3 regions of the Streptomyces sp. Je 1-369 genome follow, and region 1 is predicted to be linked to each of the others. Evidence: riboswitches for the same ligand, from Rfam matches in the RefSeq annotation. Region 1 holds a riboswitch; each other region holds the start of a gene.

Region 1 (7,006 bases):
CGCGCCGCGGAACGTCACGAGCCCCACCTTGTCGCGCCGCTGATAGGCGTCGAGGAGGAGCGAGAGCACGGCGCCCTTGACGGCGCTCATCCGCTGCCGCGCAGCCATCGACCCGGAGGCGTCCACCACGAACAGCACGAGGTTGCCCTCGCGGCCCTCCCGCGTCGCCTGCCGCAGATCGTCACGGCGTACGACGAGACCGGCGCCGGAGCGCCCGCGCGCCTTCTGGTGCGGGGCCGCGGCCTGCACGGTGGCCGCCAGGTGCAGCTTGGTCAGGGCGCCGCGGGGGCGCCGCGAACCCGTGGTGCGGCCGTGCTCGGTGCGGGCGCGCGAACGCCGCCCCGCGGCGCCCTCGCCGATGCCGGGCACGCTCAGCATCTTGGTGCGGAACGGCTCGGCGGCGCGCACGGCCTGCTGCTCGCCGGGGCCGGAGGGGGCGCCTGCCGTGGGGGCGGGCTCCTCGGGGGCCGGTGCGTCGTCGGTGTCCGGAGTGTCGCGCGTGTCCTGGCCCTGGTTCTGCGAGGGCAGCTCGGGGGAGTCGGGGCCGTCGGCCGGGGGCTGCCCGCCGCCTCCGTCGGGTCCGTCACCGTCCGGACCGCCGCCCCCGTCCGGGTCGTCGTCACCCTCCGGGGGCTCGGGCTCCTCGTCCTCGCGCGCGTCCTCCAGCGTCTCGTCGAGCTTGTCCTCGTCGAGTCCGGGCGCGTCGAAGGGGTTGCGGCGCCTGCGGTGCGGCAGGGCGAGCAGCGCGGCCTGGCGCACGTCCTCGCTGAGGACGTCGGTGCGGCCCGCCCACGCGGCGAGCGCCGTCGCCGTGCGCGCCATCACGATGTCCGCGCGCATCCCGTCGACCTCGAACGCCGCGCAGGTCGCCGCGATCTGCCGCAACGCCGCGTCGCCGAGGACGACTTGAGGGAGCAGCGCACGGGCCGCCACGACCCGGTCGCGCAGCGCCGACTCGTCCTCGGACCAGCGCCCCGCGAAGCCCTCGGGGTCGTCGTCGTACGCGAGCCGTCGCCGTACGACCTCGACGCGCTGGTCCGTCTCGCGGGACGCGGCCACCTCGACGGTGAGACCGAACCGGTCGAGCAGCTGCGGCCGCAGCTCGCCCTCCTCGGGGTTCATCGTGCCGACGAGCAGGAACCGCGCGGCGTGCCGCACGGACACGCCTTCGCGCTCCACGTACGAGGCGCCCATCGCGGCCGCGTCGAGCAGCAGGTCGACCAGGTGGTCGTGGAGGAGGTTGACCTCGTCCACGTACAGGATGCCGCGGTGCGCGTCGGCGAGCAGTCCGGGCTCGAAGGCCTTCACGCCCTCCGCGAGGGCCCGCTCGATGTCGAGGGCGCCGACGAGCCGGTCCTCGGAGGCACCGACCGGCAGCTCGACCATGCGCGCGGGGCGCGCGGTGGCACCGGCCGACTCGTGCGGGCCGTCGGGGCAGTCGGGGTCGGCGGCCGCCGGGTCGCACGAGAAGCGGCATCCGGCGACGACCGGCACCTCCGGCAGCAGCGCGGAGAGCGCGCGCACGGCGGTGGACTTGGCGGTGCCCTTCTCTCCCCGTACGAGCACGCCTCCCACGGCGGGCGATACGGCGTTCAGCAAGAGCGCGAGCCGCAGGTCGTCCTGCCCGACGAGGGCGGTGAACGGATACGGGGTACTCACAGAGCCTCCTTGGTGCGTTCTGGTGCTGCCGGCGGTGCTCCGGGCGCGATGAACGGCAGGCCCGCCGGCGGGCCCTGCTCGATGAGCCTCCACAGCGCGTCCGTGTCGGCGTGTTCTTCGATCAGGTCGCCCAGCAGGTCGAGCTGCTCCTCGCGGAGCGTGCCGAAGCTGGTGTCGGGGGCGGGCACGAAGCGGCGGCCCGCCGCGCGGGCGACCTCGGTGAGGAACCGGCGCCGGAACGCGTCGCTCTCCAGCGACCCGTGCCAGTGCGTGCCCCACACCTCGCCGACCCGGCAGCCGTCCAGGAAAGGTTCGCCGCCCGTGACTTCGGCGACGCCGTGGTGGATCTCGTACCCCTCGACGGGCTCGCCGAGCGCCTCGCCCACCGGCCGGGCGAGAGTCTTCTCGCGGGCGAACCGCACCCGCACCGGCAGCAGCCCGAGCCCGTCGACGGAGCCGGCCCGCGACTCGACCTCGTCCTCGATGTGCTCGCCGAGGACCTGGAAGCCGCCGCAGATGCCGAGCACCGGGCGCCCTTCGGCGGCGCGGCGCGCCAGGGCGTCCGCGAGGCCGCGCTCGCGCAGCCACCGCAGGGCCTTCACCGTGCCGCGGGTGCCGGGCACCACCACGAGGTCGGCGTCGACGAGTTCTTCGGCACGGTCCACGAACCGCACGACGACGCCGGGTTCGGCGGCCAGCGCGTCCACGTCGGTGAAGTTGGACATCAGGGGCACGGCGCACACGGCGACGCGCAGTACGTCATCGCCGACGGGCGGGGCGACGACGGACTCGCGCACGGCGCCCCGCAGGGACACCCGCAGGCCGTCCTCCTCGTCGATGCCGAGCCCGTGCTGGAACGGCAGCACGCCGTACGTGCGCCGCCCGGTGAGACCGAGCAGCATGTCGAGTCCGGGTTCGAGGAGGGAGACGTCGCCGCGGAACTTGTTGACGAGGTACCCGGCGACCAGCCCCTGGTCGGCCGCGCTCAGCAGCGCCGTCGTCCCGAAGAACGACGCGAAGACCCCGCCGCGGTCGATGTCCCCGACCACGAGCACGGGGAAGCGGGCGGCCCGCGCGATGCCCATGTTCACGATGTCGGTGCGCCGCAGATTGATCTCGGCGGGGCTGCCCGCGCCCTCACAGATCACGGCGTCGTACGTGCTCCGGAGCTCTTCGAGGCAGCCCACGACGGTGTCGAGCAGCGCCGCCTGACGCCCCCCGTGGTAGCCGCGCGCGCTCATCTCGCCCACGGGTTTGCCCATGAGGACGACCTGGCTGGAGCGGTCGCCGCCCGGCTTGAGCAGCACGGGGTTCATCAGCGCGCTCGGCTCGACGCGGGCGGCCTGCGCCTGCATGGCCTGCGCGCGCCCGATCTCGGCGCCCTCGCGGGTCACGAAGGAGTTGAGGGACATGTTCTGCGCCTTGAACGGCGCGACGGACACACCCTTGCGCGTCAGCCACCGGCAGATGCCGGCGGTGACGACGCTCTTCCCGGCGTCCGACGTGGTTCCGGCGACGAGCAGTCCACCGCTCACGAAGCTCTCCTTGACCTCAGTCGGGCGACGCCCGAGACGACGGCGACGCCGAGAGCCAGCCGGCTCACCCGCCGGGACAGCCGCACCGCGCGCTCGATGTCCCGCACGTGTACGTCGCGCCCGTCCGCGTTGAGTACGGGCCGGTGCTCGACCCGTCCCGCGTACGAGAGGGTCCCCCCGAGGCGTACGCCCAAAGCCCCCGCGAAGGCGGCCTCGACGGGACCGGCGTTGGGGCTCGGGTGTTTCGCGGCGTCGGAGCGCCAGGCGCGCACCGCACCGGAAGGTGCGTCGCCCGCCAGCACGGCCAGCGCGGCGGTGAGCCGCGACCCCGGCCAGCCGAGGACGTCGTCGAGGCGCGCGGAGGCCCAGCCGTAGCGCCGGTAGCGCGCGGACTTGTGGCCGACCATCGCGTCGAGGGTGTTCACGGCACGGAAGGCGACGAGCCCCGGCACGCCGCCGACGGCGCCCCACACGAGCGCTCCCACCACGGCGTCCGAGGTGTTCTCGGCGACGGACTCCACGACGGCCCGCGCGATCCCGTCGGCGTCCAGGGCCTGCGGGTCCCGCCCGCACAGATGGGGCAGCCGCTCCCTGGCGACCTCGATGTCGCCGGCCTCCAGCGCCCCGCCGACGGCCCGTGCCTCGCGGCCCAGCGAGGTTCCGCCGAGCACGGCCCAGGTCGCGGCGGCGGTGAGCGCCACGGTTCCGGCGCGTCCTGCGGCGGAGCGGCGTACGAGAGCGGAAGTCAGCGCGGCGGCACCTGCCGCGCCCCCGGCGCACACCGCGGCGTGCAGGGCGCCCCACCCGCGGTGGTCCCGCCACAGCACCTGTTCGACGGCGTCCGCCGCCCGCCCGAATACGGCGACCGGATGGCCCCGGCGGGGATCGCCGAGCAGCAGGTCACCGAGGAATCCGGCGGCGGCGCCGTACGCGAAATCGCGATCGGCACTCATGGCGTTGTGTGTCCTCACTCAGGGTGTCCGCGCCCTGGTTCGACGTGTATCGGCGGCGAGAGTTCCTGGCTTCCGGGGAGTGGCTCCCCGGTGACAGTGGCGGGACCGCGCCGGATTCGCACCGGCTTCCTCTTCTGCCGCCGTAGTTGGCCCGGGCAGTCCACCACGCCCCGCGAACGCCCGTCAACTCGCTGTTGACCTGCGACGGGAGAGTGTGTTGGGACCCACAGGCGGGTCCACCGGCGGGTCCACACACGCGGCCCGCACGCAGGAGGGGCGCGGAGCGTTTCGCACGCTCCGCGCCCCTCCGGGAAAACGCTGCCGTCAGGCGACGATCAGATAGATCCCGTACGCCACGGCCGCCGCGCACAGCGCGAAGCAGGCGTACGCGCCGGTGCGCGCCATGGCCGCCGAGCCGCCGGAGGCGGTGGTCGCCCTCTCCTGCTGGGAGAGGCCGACGATGCCGAGGGTGAAGAGGCCCACCAGGGCCACCGTCACCGCGAGGCTGACGCCGAAGACGGAGCCGAGAGCCGCCCAGTCGATGTTCATGCTGATCTGTCCTTACACCGTCGCGGGCCGGGCGGGGTCCGCCATGGCGCCGGTCGTGGTCGTGGTCGGGGCCGAGACGCCGGCCTTGACGGTCTCGTCCGGGACGGGCGAGGCGGCCAGGGTGCCCGCGGGGGGCGGCGTGACGGCGGCGATCGCGGTGGTCACGACGCCCGCGGGCTCGGCGGCCGGAGTGTTCCCGTCCGCGCGGAACTCGTCGTCGGTGACGTTGGTGTGGTCGATGGCGTTGCGCCGCGAGAGCACCCAGATGACGGCCGAGCCGCCGATGAGGAGCGCGGCCGTGACCGCGATGCCCCAGGGGCCCTGCTTGGTGAGGAACTCGGCGCCCGCGCCGACCAGACCGGCGGCCGGCAGGGTCAGGCCCCACGCGACGAACATGCGGGTCGCGGTCGACCAGCGGACGACGCCTCCCTTGCGGCCGAGGCCCGCGCCCATCACGGCGCCGGAGCAGACCTGCGTGGTGGAGAGGGAGAAGCCGATGTGCGAGGAGGCGAGGATCGCCGTCGCGGCGCTGGTCTGGGCGGCGAAGCCCTGCTGCGGCGCGAGGTCGGTGAGGCCCTTGCCCATGGTGCGGATGATGCGCCAGCCGCCGAGGTACGTGCCGAGCGCGATGGCGACACCGGCCGAGACGATGACCCACATCGGGGGGTTGGCGCCGGGGTTCAGGGCGCCGCCCGTGATGAGGGCGAGCGTGATGATGCCCATGGTCTTCTGCGCGTCGTTCGTGCCGTGCGCCAGCGAGACGAGGCCCGCGGAGGCGATCTGGCCCGCGCGGTACCCCTTGGCGGTGGCCTTCTGGTCCGTGTTGCGGCCGATGCGGTACGTCAGGCGCGTGGCCAGCGTCGCGGCGATGCCCGCCACGAGCGGGGCCGCGACGGCCGGGATCAGGATCTTGGTGACGACGGTGCCGCCGTTGATCGACGACCAGCCCATCGACATGACCGCGGCGCCGATGAGGCCGCCGAAGAGGGCGTGGGAGGAGCTGGAGGGCAGGCCCACCAGCCACGTCAGGAGGTTCCACAGAATCGCGCCGACGAGCGCGGCGAAGATGACCTCTGTTTTGAGGCCGTCCTCATTGACGATGCCGCCGGAGATCGTCTTGGCGACTTCCACCGAGAGGAAGGCGCCGACGAGGTTGAGCACGGCGGACATGGCCACCGCCGTCTTGGGCTTCAGAGCGCCGGTCGAGATGGTCGTCGCCATCGCGTTGGCAGTGTCGTGGAAACCGTTCGTGAAATCGAACACGAGAGCGGTAACGATCACGATCCCGAGGAGAAGCGTGATGTGTTCCATTTACCCAGGCTTCTGTTGGACGTCAGTGGCAGGTTGAACGTAGGCAATCCGGGTGAACGGAAAGTGAACTGGGCCGGGCGGTGCGGTGACCCGAAGCGGAGTGCCCTCACCTCGCGCGTTCCAGGTGTACGACAGCAATCGTAAGGAGCGGGGGAGGGGGGCCCGCAAACCGGGCGGAATGTCGTGCTCCGCCATCCGGCGGCCGCCGCCGCGCCGCCCCCTGGCAGGATCGCCGCATGACTGAGCAGCGGCAGCAGCGGCAGCACGGGGACGAAGGCAACGGCGACGCCATCGGGGAAGCCTGGGGCGAACTCGTCGGGACGGCCCGCAGGACGGTCACGGACGGCCTGGTCGTCGGCACCTCCGGCAACGTCTCCATACGCGTCGGCGGCACCGTCCTCGTCACCCCGAGCGGAGTGCCGTACGACCGGCTGCGCCCCGAGGACGCGGTCGGCGTCGACCTCGAAGGACGGCAGCTCCTCGGTGACCTCTCGCCGACCAGCGAGCTGCCCATGCACCTCGCGATCTACCGCAACACCTCCGCGCGCGCCGTGGTCCACACCCACGCGGTGCACGCCACGGCCGTCTCGATGCTGGTCCCGGAGCTCCCCGCCGTGCACTACATGACCGGCATCCTCGGCGGCCCGCCCCGCGTCGCGCCCTACGCGCTGTACGGCACCGAGGAGCTGGCCGAGAACATGCTCGGCGCCCTGCGCGACCGCACGGGATGCCTCCTCCAGAACCACGGAACGGTCACCTACGGAGACACCCTCTCCCAGGCGTACGACCGCACCGCACAGCTGGAATGGATGTCCCGCCTCTGGCTCACGGCCGCCGCGGTCCCCGGCCGCGCCCCGACCCTCCTGTCCCCCTCCCAGCTGCGCGAAGCGGAAGACCGGCTGAAGGGGTACGGCCAGCACCGGAGTGATCCGGTCACCCCGGGGACACCGCCCACTGGCCCCGGAGCCCTCCGCCCATAACACTGGGACGGTGCGCCCA
Region 2 (7,006 bases), 440 kb from region 1:
CGATGGCGCTCGCCCGCGAGTACACCGACCGCTTCCACAATCCGCTGGCGCTGGCCTACTCGCTGTACTGCGGCATCGACAGCAGGCTGGAGATCTCCCTGTGACGGCGAAGCCGTTGAAGCGGCGCACGTCGTCCGGGAAGGTCCGCGACAGCGCACCCGTCTCCACGACCGTCGTCCGGCTCGACGAACAGGGACGGCTCTGCGCACCCGGTTCCGACGCCCCCGTCCGTCCCGACCGGCTCTCCGAACACCTCGGTCGCGTGCTCCGCGTCCCCGACCGGGCGACCGACATCTACGTCTACGTGCACGGCTGGCAGACCGAGCCCGACAGCGCCGTCCGCAGCGCGGGCCGGCTGCTGCGGCAGGCCAGGGAGCTGGCCGCGGCCCGGCCCGAGGCGTACGCCGGTCTGTCCGGCGGCTACCGGCCCTGGTGCGTCGTCGTCTGCTGGCCTTCCTCCAGCCTGCCGTCCCTGGCCGGTTACCGCCGCATCCGCGACCGCGCCCACGCGATGAGCGCGCCGGGAACCGGGCACGCCGCGCACGTCATCGGGCATCTTCTCGGCTATCTGGACAAGAAGCGGGCCGACCCCCGTGACCCCGCCGTGCTGGCCAACCGCCACGGCCAGTACCTGCATCTGGTCGGGCACTCCTTCGGCGGGCGGTTCCTCTGCGAGGCGGTGCAGTGGGCCGCCGACCCGCCCCGCGGGCCGCGGGTGCTCAGCTGGAGCACCGCGGTGGATCCGCTGCGGCCCTTCACGGTGGACAGTGCCCTCGTCTTCCAGATGGCGGCGCCGCGCGACAGCTTCGACGAGATGTTCCCCGCGCTGTTCCCGCGCGCCGGGCGGCCCGCCGCTCCCCTGCGCGGGCCGCTCACCCTGACCCACTCCCGGTGGGACCGCGCCACCGGGTTCTGGCACCTGCGGGCGGAGGCGGCCCCCGGTATCGGTCACTCCGGTGTGGGCAGCGCGCCTGTGCCGCAGCACTCCACCCCTTTGCTGACGGTCGACGAGCCGTACGCACTGGACGTACTCGACCATCGCATCGTCAACGTCGACGCGGGGTGGCGCTACCGCGGCGGGCGGGCGCGGCGGCTCTCCCTGACCGGCGCGCACTCCGACTTCCACCATGCCGAGTCCGCGCACCTGCTGCTCAGCCTGTCCGCCCTCTCGCGGTGACCCGGCAACCCGTCCCTCAGAGGATGACGGGGCGGTAGTGCGTCGTCAGGCGGCCCGTGTCGTCCAGGACGTGGAACGCGACGGCCGGGGGCAGGTCGCTGTGGACGTGGTGGGTCGGGTGGGACTGGGGTTCCCAGGGGAGGCGGAGGGTGGAGACCACTCCGGGGGCCACCAGGAGGGGGCGGTTCGCGAACGTTGTCGCCGCGGGAGTGTGCGCGTGGCCCGCCAGGAACGCCGTGACGTTCGGGTGGCGTGACGTCAGGTCGGCCAGGCGGTCCTCGTCGAACTGGCGGATGCCGTCCACGTAGGGCGTGTTGAGCGGGACCGGCGGGTGGTGGAAGCCGATCAGGACGGGTCGGGTGGGTGGGGTGTCGGCGAGGAGCGCGGACAGCCAGTTCAGGGTTTCGTCGTCCAGGCGTCCGTGGTCCTCGTTCGGCACCGATGTGTCGCAGAGTGCCAGGGTGAAGGTGTCCGTGGCGTGGGCCGTGTTGATCGGGGCCGTGCTCGGGGGCTCGCCCAGCAGGTGTTCGCGGTACGCCGGGCGCGCGTCGTGGTTGCCGGGGCAGGTCAGGAGCGGGTGCCGGGTGGAGAGGAGCTTGCGGGCCGCCTCGTACTCGGACGGGGTCGCGTGGTCGGCGATGTCGCCGGTGGCTATGACGGCGTCCAGTTCGTACGGGAGGCTGTTCAGGTACTCCATGACCGCCCGGGTGCGGTCGACGCTGCGTCCGCCGTCCGCCGGGCCGGTGTCGATGTGGGTGTCGCTCAGGTGCGCGATCACGATCATGGCAGGAGCCCTCTTCTGTCTGTCGGTGCCTCGTACGCGGTCAGTCTCCGTTGTCGCGCTGACTTCGCGGAACCATTTACGGCCGCAGGAAGCGCACCGAGGGGCGGCCGCCCTCCGGGACGCCGCCCAGGCCCGCGTTCTCCTCCGGCGTCACCACCGCCCTCACCCCGTACACCTCCGCGATCAGCTTCTCCGTGATGACCTCCGCCGGTGTGCCCGACGCGTACGCCGTGCCCTCCTTGAGGATCAGCAGCTGGTCGCAGAACATCGACGCCAGGTTGAGGTCGTGCAGCGCGATCACGCTGGTGACGGGGAGTTCGGCGACCAGGGACAGCAGGTCCAGCTGGTGCTGGATGTCCAGGTGGTTGGTCGGCTCGTCGAGGAGGAGTTCGCGGGGCTCCTGGGCCAGGGCGCGGGCGATCTGGACGCGCTGGCGTTCGCCGCCGGAGAGCGTGTGCCAGGCCTGGGCGGCGCGTTCGGTGAGTCCGGTGCGGGCGAGGGCCTCGCGTACGGCCCGCTCGTCGTGGGGCGTGGGCGTCGACCAGGCGCGGCGGTGCGGGATGCGGCCGAGGCGTACGACGTCCCGTACGGTCAGTTCGACCTGCGTCGCCGCGTGCTGCTCCACCACGGCGATCCGCCGGGCCACCGCTCGGCGTCCCGTGTCCGACAGGGTGCGGCCGTCCAGGGTGACCACCCCGGACGCCGGGGCCAGGACGCCCGCGAGCAGGCGCAGGAGCGTGGACTTGCCCGATCCGTTGGGGCCGAGGAGCCCGACGGTGGCGCCGGTGGGTGGGGCGAGGCTGACGCCGTCGACGATGAGACGGCCGCCCGCCTCCCTGCTGACCCGGTCCGCTCGCAGGCCCGTGTCGACGGTGCTCGGAGAGGTCACGTCGTCCTCCTCGTCCTGTACAGCACCGCCACGAACGCCGGTACGCCGATGAGTGACGTCACCACGCCGACCGGGACCTCCTGCGGGTCGAGCGCCGTGCGGGCCAGCGTGTCCACCCAGACCAGGAAGACCGCTCCCGCGAGCGCCGTGACCGGGAGGAGCCTGGCGTGCCCGGAGCCGACGACCGCGCGGGCCGCGTGCGGCAGGACAAGGCCGACGAAGCCGATGGCGCCCGCCGAGCTGACCAGGGCCGCCGTGAGCAGCGCCGTCGTGCAGAGCAGGACGAGCCGGGTGCGGGCCACCCGGACGCCGAGCGCCGCCGCGGCCTCCGGGCCGAACGCGAAGGCGTCGAGCGTACGGGCGTGGCCGAGGCAGACGACCAGCGCGGCCACGAGCACCGCGCCGCACAGCCACACGTCGGTCCAGCCGACTCCGCTGAGCGAGCCGAGGAGCCAGAACAGCACGCCGCGTGTCGTCTCCGCGTCGCCCGCCGTGAGGACGACGAACGACGTGAGCGCGGAGAAGAGCTGCATGGCCGCGACGCCCGACAGCACGACACGGTCCGTGGTGTCGCCGAGGGTGTGGCTGAGGAGCAGGACGAGTGCGAAGGAGCAGAGCGCGCCCGCGAAGGCGCCCGCGGAGACGGACACCACTCCCCCGCCGACGCCGAGGACGACGACCGCGACCGCTCCCGTGGACGCCCCGGACGACACCCCGAGCACGAAGGGGTCGGCGAGCGGGTTGCGGAGCAGGGACTGCATGACCGCCCCGCAGACCGCGAGGCCCGCGCCGCAGACGGCGGCGAGCACGGTGCGCGGCATCCGCAGGTTCCAGACGATGCCGTCCCTGATCGGGGTGAGCGGGCTGTCGCCCCAGCCGAGGTGGGCCGCGACGGTCGACCACACGTCGGGCACGGAGATGTCCGCGGGGCCGATGGTGACGGCCACGGAGACGGAGAGGACGAGCGCGGCGACCCCGGCGAGCCACAGCAGCGCCTGCCGCACGCGGGCGACCTCCGTCACTTGACCAGCCCGAACTTCCGCAGACCCGCCGCTACTTGCTCGATGCCGTCGACCGTGCGGATCGTGGGGTTCATGGCCTGGCCGCTGAGCAGGACGTACCGCTTCTTCTTCACGGCCGTCAGGTTCTTGGTCGCCGGGTTGGTCTCCAGGAACTTGATCTTCGCCGCGGCGCTCTCCGCGGACTGCGACTTGCGGGTGAGGTCACCGATGACGAGGACGTCGGGGTCGCGGTCGGCGACGGTCTCCCAGTTGATCTGGGGCCATTCCTCGTGGGTGTCGTCGAAGACGTTCTTCGCGCCGAGTTCGCGGGTGATGATGCCGGGGGCGCCGCAGCAGCCCGCCAGGTACGGGGCGTCGGAGTTGGCGAACCAGTACAGGAGCGTGGCGTCGGAGGCGTCGATGTCCTCGGTCGCCTTCGTGACGCGGCTCTTGAGGTCGGCGACCAGCCGTTCGCCGCGCTTCTCGACGTGGAAGACCTTCGCCAGGTCGCGCACCTCGCCGTAGACGGTGTCCATGGTGAGGGTCTTGACGCGCTTGCCGTCGCCGCCGCCGTCGTTGTCCTTGCCCGCGCAGTCGCTGGGCGAGACATAGACCGGGACGTTGAGCTCGTCGAACTTCGCGCGGTCGGCGACGCCTCCCTTGCCGACCGTGTAGAGGAAGGACGCGCTGACGAAGTCCGGCTCCTTGGAGAGGACCTTCTCCAGCGACGGGTAGCGGTCGGCGAGCCGCTCGACCTTCGCGTTCTCCTTCTCCAGGTTCTTCGGTACCGGGTCGGTCCAGGTACCGGTGCCCACCATGCGGTCGGCGAGGCCGAGGGAGAGGAGGATCTCCGTGGAGCCCTGGTCGAGGGAGACGGCGCGCTGCGGCGGTGCCGGGACCTTCGCGTCCTTGCCGCAGGAGGTGACCGTGACCGGGAAGCCTTCGGCGCTCTTGTCCGCCTTGTCCGCCTTGTCAGCCTTGTCGGTGGACTCCCCGGTCTTCTCCGTGGAGCCGCCGCACGCGGTGAGCGCGAACAGGCAGGCGCAGAGGAGGGCGGATATACGGGCTGTCGAGGACACGTGATCCCTTGAGTGTCACGGCTCATACGCGGAGCCTGGCCTGCGTCGGACCCCCGCCGCCGGGTGGGCGGCCGGAGGGCGCCAGCAGGTCTTCGGACTCGGGGATCGGCCGGGCGGGGCGCCTTCCCGGGCGTCTCGCGACACCCAGTGGCCGTGGCCCCGCCCGTCCCCCTCACCGCTGCGCGTCAGTTCCGGATTCGCACCGGATTCCCTGGCCCAGGTGTGGGTTTGACTGGCTTGCGCAAGTTATCACGCGGCTTGATGGGCCCGGCCCGCCGCCTTACGGGCCGGGCGTGGACGTCGGCGCGGGCCGCGGCTCACCCCGGTACGTACCGAAGGACCAGCGGTTGCCCTCCGGGTCCTCGATGCCGAATTCGCGGCTTCCGTAGGGCTTGTCCTCGATCTCACCGGTGACCTTCACGCCGGCCTCCACGAGTCGTCGGTACAGGTCGTCCACGTGGTCGGTGACGACGTAGGCGCCCGCACCGCCGGGCCTGCCGCAGGTGGCCTCGTCGGCCGGGTCGTACGAGCCGAGCATGACGCCGCCGCCCTCGGGCCAGTCGAGCTGGGCGTGGGCGACGCGGCCCTCGTCCTCATAGACGGCGGTCCGCAGGAAGCCGACGGTGCCGACGAGGAAGTCGATCAGGGCGGGGGCGTCCTGCGCCCGGAGGCCCGGCCAGATCGCCGGGGCGGGCGTGCTGAGCTGCTGTTCTGTCGTGGTGTTCCGGTTGGTGTCCATGCCTCTACTCTTCGCTCCTGGCGTGCGCCCCGGCTTGGATATTCCGGCACTCTTCGGCCAGCCAGCGGGTGGGGGTCTCGCCGGTGTACTGCCGGAAGTCGCGTACGAGGTGGGAGTGGTCGTAGTACCCGGTGTCGGCCGCGACCCCGGCCAGGTCCGGCGGGGCGCCCGCCGCGACGGCGCGGGTCACGGTGGCCTTGGCGTGCTGGAAGCGCATCAGGCGGGCGGCCTGTTTGGGGGTGAGTCCCGTCTCGGCGCGGAACAGCGCGGTCATCCTGCGTTCGCTGAGCGCGACGTGCCGGGAGAGGCCGCCGAGGGTGCCCGCGCCCCGGTGCCTGGCCAGCCACGCCCATGCCTCCGCGACCTCGGGGCGGACGGATCCGGCGGCGCGGTCCGTAGCCGCGCGCCGCCTCAGATAGGCCGACAGGAGGGCGAAGCGGTCCTCCCAGCGGTCCAGCTCGCACAGCCGCTCGCGGATCTCCGCGGCCGGGTCGCCGAGCACGTCCGTGCCGCCGACGACGAGCTGCCCGGTGAGCCCGGCGGCGGGCAGGCCGAGGAGGGCGCGGGCCGCGAGGGGATGCACGGCGAGCTGGATGCCCGCCTCGTGCTCGGGCTGGACGACGTACGCGGGGCTCTGGTGCAGGCCGCCCACGATGATGTCGGTGCGCGTCGCGTCCGGTCCCGTCGCCCGGTCCGGGGTGCTGCCGGTGGCGATGGTCCCGTCCAGGGAGAAGATCACCGTCAGATACGGCGAAGGGAGCCCCCGGTGCAGCCCTGGCCGCTGCCCCGCGGTGCGGTAGCCGACCGCGGAGACGACCATGCCGTCGAGCCGTGGAGCGGCGCGGACGAACTCACGGGAGTCCATGGGCCCAGTATGCGCGGAACCCCTCCATTACCCCTGTTCACCCGCCCCATGCCACCGCGCCACGGTGACTTCGATCATGGGAAATGTGGGTGCCGCCCCATAGCATTGCGCGCCGCTCCGGTCGGGGCGCACATCGCTCGCAGGGAACGGCAGGGACGTAGAGACATGGCAGTACGGGCAAAGAGCAAGCTGGCCGTCATCGGCACCACGGGCGCGCTGGCCGCCGCCGTCCTCGCGGGCGGCGCCCTGTGGCCGACGGAGGAGGCGAGCGCCGCCGACACCTCGGCGGCCACCGCCCGGGAGCTGTCCCACTGGCCGAAGCCCGTCGCGAAGCAGCTCGGCAAGGTCATCGCGAAGAACGACCACAAGGGCGCGTACGCCGTCTTCGACGCGGACAACACGACGTACCGCAACGACCTGGAGGAGTCGCTGCTGCCCTTCCTCGAGATGAAGGGCGTCCTCACCCGCGAGA
Region 3 (7,006 bases), 610 kb from region 1:
GCTCGACGTACCAGCCCTGGTCGAGCCCGGCCGGACGGCCGCCGCCCGCGAGGATCTTGGCGCCCTCCTCCTGGCCGATGCGGATGTAGTCGAGGGAGCGCTGCTGCTGCCGCTGGGCGACGAGCGGGCCGAGTTCGGTGGCGGGGTCGAGGGGGTCGCCGACCTTGAGGGCACTGGCGGCGGCGGAGAATGCCTCGGCGAACTCGTCGTAGCGGGTGCGGGGCACGAGGATGCGGGTCTGGGCCACGCAGGCCTGGCCGTTGATCATCCAGGCGAACGGGGTGATGCCCGCGACGGCGGTCGCCGCGTCGGCGTCCGGCAGGATGACGGCGGCCGACTTGCCGCCGAGCTCGAGCGTCACGCGGGTGAGGTTGCGGGCGGCGACCTCCATGACGCGTTTGCCCGCGGCGACGGAGCCGGTGAAGGACACCTTGTCGACGTCGGGGTGCCCGACGAGGTACTCGCTCACCTCGCGGTCGGCGCAGACGATGGAGAGCACGCCTTCGGGCAGGCCCGCGTCGGCGGCCAGTTCGGCGAGTATGTAGGCGTCGAGGGGCGCTTCCGGGGAGGTCTTGAGGATCACGGGGCAGCCGGCGAGCAGGGCGGGCGCCAGCTTGGCGGCGGCGGTGAACTGCGGGACGTTCCACGGTACGACGGCCGCGACGACGCCCACCGGTTCGCGCCGGACGAGCAGCTTGCCGAGGACGCCGTCCCGCTGCTCCTCGTACGGGAAGTCGCGGGCGACGGTGATCGCCGCGTCCCAGACCATCAGCGCGGCGAGGGCCTGCACCATCACGCTGGAGGTGTAGGGGGTGCCGTTCTCGGTGCTGATGACGCGGGCGATCTCCTCGTGGCGGACCGCGAAGCCGTCCTTGATCTTCGTGATGACCTCGATGCGCTCGTCCACGGTCATGCGCGGCCAGGGACCGTGCTCGAAGGCCTTGCGGGCGGCGGCGACGGCGCGGTCGATGTCGGCGGGCGCCGCGTGCGGCACGCGTGCGAAGACCTCTCCGGTGTGCGGGGAGACGATCTCGATGACGTCCTTGCCGAGCGGGTCGACCAACTCCCCGCCGATGAACAGCTGTCCGTGTTCCACGAGCTCGGTCATGGCTGACTGCCTCCTGCGGAGCGTTTCCCGGCACTGTTTCCCGACACTGTTTCCTGACACGGTTTCAGAACTGATACCAGTTCTAGTTCGTGGAGTCCACGGACGGAAGGGGCAACACAGCTTCCAAGCAGTCGACTTGGGCGACTATTGGAACTAGTTCTAGTTATAGTGATGACCCCCGGCGAGGGGACCGGCGACGAGAGACGAGGCCCCCATGACCCCGCAGCTGACGGACCCGCCGGTGACCGAGCACGGCGGCGGCGTCTGGAGCATCAAGGTCCCCATCCCCGACAACCCCCTCGGCTTCACCCTCGTCCACCTCCTGGACACCGACGCGGGACCGGTCCTCGTCGACACCGGCTGGGACGACCCGGCGTCCTGGGACACCCTCGTCGCCGGGCTCGCCGCGTGCGGCGTCGCCGTCGCCGACGTGCACGGCGTCGTCATCACCCACCACCACCCCGACCACCACGGCCTCTCCGGCCAGGTCCGCGACGCGTCCGGGGCGTGGCTCGCCATGCACGACGCCGACGCGTCCGTGGTCCGCCGCACCCGCTCGAACCCGCCGGACCGCTGGTACGCGTACCTGGTGGACAAGCTCACGGCCGCCGGCGCGCCCGCCGACCACGTCGCCCCGCTGATCCGGGCCCGCGACGAGGGCCGCCCCCACAAACTCCCCGGCCTCGCCCCCGCCCTGCCCGACCGCTCCATCACCCCCGGCGAACTCCTCGCCCTGCCCGGCCGCCGCCTGCGCGCCATCTGGACCCCCGGCCACACGCCCGGCCACGTCTGCCTCCACCTGGAGGAGGACCACCCGGCGGGCCTGCGCGGCAACGGCCGCCTCTTCTCCGGCGACCACCTGCTGCCCGGCATCACCCCGCACATCGGCCTGTACGAGGACCCCGAATCGGAGACCGTCACCGATCCTTCCCCAAGCTCTCGGCTTCGCTCGAGCGGGGGAGACCCCCTCGGCGACTACCTGGACTCCCTGGAGCGCGTCGCCCGTCTCGACCCGGCCGAGATCCTCCCCGCCCACCAGCGCACGTTCACCGACGCGCCCGCCCGCGTCCACGAGCTCCTGACCCACCACGAGGAGCGCCTGACCGGACTCCTCACCCTGCTCGCCGAGCCCCTCACTCCCTGGCGGATCGCCGAGCGCATGGAGTGGAACCGCCCCTGGGACGAAATCCCCTACGGGTCGAGGACCATCGCCGTCTCCGAGGCGGAGGCCCATGTGCGGCGCCTGGTGAAACTGGGGCGCGCGGAGGCCGTGCCGGGGAGCGATCCGGTCGCGTTCGTGGCGGTGTGACCCGAGAGGTGCGCGGACCGGCCGGTAGAGTGAGGGCGTCGTCCTCACGTCCGCCAGGGGGAAGCCGGTGCGATTCCGGCGCTGACCCGCAGCCGTATATGCCACTGAGCGTGGCAAGCCGGAATGCCCGGCGCGGAACGTGACCGGCTCGCTTCATCGGCCCCCGATGAGCGGCACCGTCGAGGTATACGGAGCCGGAGCCGCCCGGTAGCCGTGCTCGCACGGTCCGTGCCGCCCCGCTCCCCGCAGGGAGAGGCAACCCGCCCCATCATGAACGTTCGTCGCAGCGCAGCGGTCCTGGCCGCCGCCGTCGCCGTGTTCGGCTCGGCCGCGGCACCGGCCGCCATCGCGGACGACGCGAAGCCGTCGCCGTCGGCCGCCCTCCCCTCGGGCCTCTACGGCAAGACCGACCCGAAGTTCGACGGCGTGTTCCGCCAGTCGTACGCCCTGCTCGCCCAGCACACCGAGGGCGTCGAGCCCGCCGCCAAGGCCGTGGACTGGCTGACCGGCCAGCAGTGCGCGAGCGGCGGCTTCGCGGCGTACCGCGCGGACTCCACCGAGCCGTGCGACTCCAAGACGGCGGTCGACAGCAACTCCACGGCCGCCGCCGTGCAGGCGCTCGCCGCGCTCGGCGGCCAGGACAAGACGGTCAAGAAGAGCGTCGACTGGCTGAAGTCCGTGCAGAACAAGGACGGCGGCTGGGGCTACAACCCGGGGCTGCCCTCCGACGCGAACTCCACCGGCATCGTGGTCGGCGCGCTCGTCGCCGCGGGCCGCAACCCCGCCGACGTGAAGTCCCAGGACGGCAAGTCCGCCTACGACGCGCTGCCGAAGCTCGCCATGGACTGCGGCAAGGACGGCGGCGCCTTCGGTCTCGCCGACATGAAGTCCGGCAAGCTCGCGCCGAACGCCGACGCCACCGCCGCCGGTGTCCTCGGCAGCCTCGGCAAGGGCCTCGTGGTCTCCGCCCCCAAGAAGTCCGAGGACGCCGCACCCAAGTGCGCGAAGCCGGACACCGCCACGCGGGCCGCGAGCAACGGCGTCGGCTATCTGCTCGACACCCTCGGCAAGACCGACGACCACCTGATGTCGTCGATGCCGGGCTCCACGGACCAGCCGGACTTCGGCAACACCGCCGACTCCGTGCTCGCCCTCGCCGCCGCCGGACAGAGCGAGCGGGCGAAGAAGTCCGCCGACTGGCTGGCGGAGAACTCCGCGGACTGGGCGAAGCAGTCGGGTCCGGCCGCGTACTCCCAGCTGATCTTCGCCGCGCACGCGGCAGGCCTGGACGCCCGCGACTTCGGCGGCACCGACCTCGTCAAGCAGCTGAACGCCACGGGCCCCGCCCCCGAGAACTCCGCGAAGTCGTCGTCCGCGTCCGACGCGGACGAGAAGAAGGACGACGACGGCGGCGTCAGCGTCTGGTGGATCATCGGCGTCGGCATGGTCGCGGGCATCGGCATCGGCTTCCTGTACAGCGGCAACCGCAAGAAGAAGCAGCCGTGACGCGGGGCCGTGCGCGGCGCGGGCGCCTGGCCGTCGGGGTCCTCCTCGCCGCGCTCCTCGGCGTCCTCGCCGCCGCGCCCGCCCAGGCCGCCGGCTACCGCTACTGGTCGTTCTGGGAGCGGGACGGCGCGCAGTGGACGTACGCCAGCCAGGGTCCTGGCACCGCGCGCCCCGAGGACGGGGACGTGCAGGGCTTCCGGTTCTCGGTCTCCGACGACTCGAAGGACTCCGCGAAGCCGCGCGGCCCCGTCGACTTCGACGCCATCTGCGAGGACACCCCGGCGAAGGACGGCCGCAAGCGCGTGGGCCTCGTCGTCGACTTCGGTACGGCGGGCGACGCCCCCGGCGGCGGGACGCCGCCGAAGCGGCGGACCGCCTGCGCGCAGGTCGGCGAGGACGCCACCAGCGCGGAGGCGCTCGCCTCCGTCGCGAAGCCGCTGCGCTACGACAGCAAGGCGCTGCTGTGCGCGATCGACGGCTACCCGAAGACGGGCTGCGGCGAGCAGGTCGCCGGCGACGGTACGTCCACGAAGACGCAGCCGGAGTCGGACAACACGGTCGGAGGGGGTGACGGCGGCGACGGTGGACCCTCCGTCGGTCTGATCGCCGGGATCGCCGCCGTCGCGCTGCTCGGCGGTGCCGGGATCTGGCAGGCCCGCCGCCGTCGCGGCTGACGCGCGGCTCGTACGGACAACGGACACGACACGGACAGCACCATGACGGACCACGGCGGCGGCGCGCCCGCCCTCCTGCGGCGCCGCCTCGCCCCCGAGGCGCACCGCGGCAACGCGCTGCACCCGGGCGCGTGGTGGGTGTGGGCCATCGGCCTCGGCACCGCGGCGTCCCGCACGACCAATCCGCTGCTGCTCGGCATGCTGGTCGGCGTCGCGGGCTATGTGGTGGCGGCGCGGCGGACGTCGGCGCCGTGGGCGAAGTCGTACGGCGCGTTCGTGAAGCTTGGGCTGGTGGTCATCGCGATCCGGCTCGTCTTCGCGATCGTGCTCGGCTCGCCGATCCCCGGCACGCACACCGTCGTCACGCTGCCGGAGGTGCCGCTGCCCGACTGGGCGAGGGGCGTGCGGATCGGCGGCCGGGTGACGGCGGAGGGCCTGACGTTCGCGCTCTACGACGGCATCCGCCTGGCCGGCCTGCTGATCTGCGTCGGCGCGGCGAACGCGCTGGCCAGCCCGGCGCGGCTGCTGAAGTCACTGCCGGGCGCGCTGTACGAGGTCGGGGTGGCGGTCGTCGTGGCGATGACGTTCGCCCCGAACCTGGTCGTGGACGTACAGCGCCTGCGTGCCGCGCGCCGCCTGCGGGGACGTCCCGACCGCGGCATCCGCGGACTCCTCCAGGTCGGCCTTCCCGTCCTGGAGGGCGCGCTGGAGCGGTCGGTCGCGCTGGCGGCCGCGATGGACGCGCGCGGTTTCGGCCGCACGTCGCCCGTCCCGGCGGGCGTCCGCAGGGCGACGTCCGCCCTGACCCTCGGCGGTCTCATGGGCGTCTGCGTGGGTACGTACGGACTGCTCACCGCACAAGGCACGTCCTACGGCCTGCCCGCCCTGACCGCCGGCCTCCTCGCCGCACTCGCGGGCCTGCGACTGGGCGGCCGCCGCTCGGTACGCACCCGCTACCGCCCCGACCCGTGGGGCGTCCGCGCCTGGCTGGTCGCCGGGTCCGGGATCGCGGTGGCGGCCCTGACGATCTGGGCGGCGTCGCACGACCCGGCGGCACTGCACCCGGGAGTCGTCCCGCTGGTGGCCCCCGAGCTGCCGGTGTGGCCGGCGGCGGCGGTCCTGCTCGGCCTGCTCCCGGCGTTCGTGGCACCGGTACCCCCTGAGAACACCCGGCCCACCGCCGCTGGAAACACCCGGCCCACCGCGCCCGAGAGCACGCCGCCCGCGAGGCCCGGGCCCGCACCGTCCACCTCGCGCGGGACCGCCCCCCACTCCGGGGATACGCCACCGACGACACCCACCCCACGCGGCACCGAGCCTCCCGCCTGCGCCGCCCAAACGCCCCCCGCGCCCGAGACGGCCGAGACCACCCCCACCGCCCCCACTCCCCGGACGCAGCCCTCACCCGCCGCCTGGCGCATGCCGCCGCCCGGCGCCGAGCCGAAGAACCCGGGCCCGGGCCCCTCCCCCACTTCCTCCGAGGAGACCTCATGATCCGCTTCGAGGACGTCTCGGTCACCTACGACGCGGCGCCCGGCCCCACCGTCCGGGGCGTCGACCTCACCGTCCCCGAAGGTGAGCTCGTGTTGCTCGTCGGGCCGTCCGGGGTCGGGAAGTCGACGTTGCTCGGGACCGTCAGCGGGCTCGTGCCGCACTTCACCGGTGGCACCCTGCGCGGCCGCGTGACCGTGGCGGGGCGCGACACCCGTACGCACAAGCCGCGTGAGCTCGCCGATGTCGTCGGCACCGTGGGCCAGGACCCGCTGTCGCACTTCGTGACGGACACCGTCGAGGACGAGCTTGCGTACGGGATGGAGTCGCTGGGGCTCGCCCCGGACGTGATGCGGCGGCGCGTCGAGGAGACCCTCGACCTGCTCGGCCTCGCCGACCTGCGCGACCGCCCCATCGTCACCCTCTCCGGCGGCCAGCAGCAGCGCGTCGCCATCGGCTCGGTCCTCACCCCGCACCCCCAGGTCCTCGTCCTCGACGAGCCCACGTCCGCCCTCGACCCCGCCGCCGCCGAAGAGGTCCTCGCCGTACTCCAGCGGCTCGTGCACGACCTCGGTACGACGGTCCTGATGGCCGAGCACCGCCTTGAGCGGGTCGTGCAGTACGCGGACCAGGTGCTGCTGCTCGCCGCCCCGGGCGAGGTGCCCGTCCTCGGCGACCCGGCCGCGCTGATGGCCCGCTCCCCCGTCTTCCCGCCGGTCGTCGCCCTCGGCCGTATCGCGGGCTGGTCGCCGCTGCCGCTGACCGTGCGGGACGCGCGGCGCAGGGCGGGTGACCTGCGGGAGCGGTTGGCGGGCGCGGAGCCGCGGAGGGACGTACCGGCCGAGCCGGTCGCGGAGCCGGGCGGCGGGCGCCGGTGGCCCAGGCTGCGCAAGGAACGTACGGCATCGGCGGCACAGC

What was found. Region 1 has a riboswitch for cobalamin ahead of NOO62_RS09715 (cobalamin biosynthesis protein). Riboswitches for the same ligand answer to the same signal wherever they lie in the genome.
Region 2: another riboswitch for cobalamin. It lies ahead of NOO62_RS11745 (ABC transporter substrate-binding protein); the one in region 1 lies ahead of NOO62_RS09715 (cobalamin biosynthesis protein).
Region 3: another riboswitch for cobalamin. It lies ahead of NOO62_RS12520 (prenyltransferase/squalene oxidase repeat-containing protein); the one in region 1 lies ahead of NOO62_RS09715 (cobalamin biosynthesis protein).

Annotation. Positions count from the first base shown of each region.
Region 1 covers NZ_CP101750.1:2,124,619-2,131,624, reverse strand. Annotated here, with positions in the region: gene NOO62_RS09725 (putative cobaltochelatase) at 1-1,659, opposite strand, end outside; gene NOO62_RS09720 (cobyric acid synthase) at 1,656-3,194, opposite strand; gene NOO62_RS09715 (cobalamin biosynthesis protein) at 3,191-4,147, opposite strand; cobalamin riboswitch at 4,184-4,323, opposite strand; gene NOO62_RS09710 (hypothetical protein) at 4,472-4,696, opposite strand; gene NOO62_RS09705 (inorganic phosphate transporter) at 4,709-6,007, opposite strand; gene NOO62_RS09700 (class II aldolase/adducin family protein) at 6,244-6,987, shown strand; gene NOO62_RS09695 (alpha/beta hydrolase) at 6,998-7,006, shown strand, end outside.
Region 2 covers NZ_CP101750.1:2,562,401-2,569,406, forward strand. Annotated here, with positions in the region: gene NOO62_RS11720 (CHAT domain-containing protein) at 1-104, shown strand, start outside; gene NOO62_RS11725 (hypothetical protein) at 101-1,177, shown strand; gene NOO62_RS11730 (metallophosphoesterase) at 1,194-1,961, opposite strand; gene NOO62_RS11735 (ABC transporter ATP-binding protein) at 2,038-2,850, opposite strand; gene NOO62_RS11740 (FecCD family ABC transporter permease) at 2,847-3,872, opposite strand; gene NOO62_RS11745 (ABC transporter substrate-binding protein) at 3,869-4,930, opposite strand; cobalamin riboswitch at 4,996-5,182, opposite strand; gene NOO62_RS11750 (VOC family protein) at 5,211-5,669, opposite strand; gene NOO62_RS11755 (helix-turn-helix domain-containing protein) at 5,674-6,534, opposite strand; gene NOO62_RS11760 (HAD family hydrolase) at 6,700-7,006, shown strand, end outside.
Region 3 covers NZ_CP101750.1:2,736,953-2,743,958, forward strand. Annotated here, with positions in the region: gene NOO62_RS12510 (aldehyde dehydrogenase) at 1-1,108, opposite strand, end outside; gene NOO62_RS12515 (MBL fold metallo-hydrolase) at 1,323-2,417, shown strand; cobalamin riboswitch at 2,442-2,567, shown strand; gene NOO62_RS12520 (prenyltransferase/squalene oxidase repeat-containing protein) at 2,688-3,923, shown strand; gene NOO62_RS12525 (SCO2322 family protein) at 3,920-4,597, shown strand; gene NOO62_RS12530 (energy-coupling factor transporter transmembrane component T) at 4,640-6,091, shown strand; gene NOO62_RS12535 (ABC transporter ATP-binding protein) at 6,088-7,006, shown strand, end outside.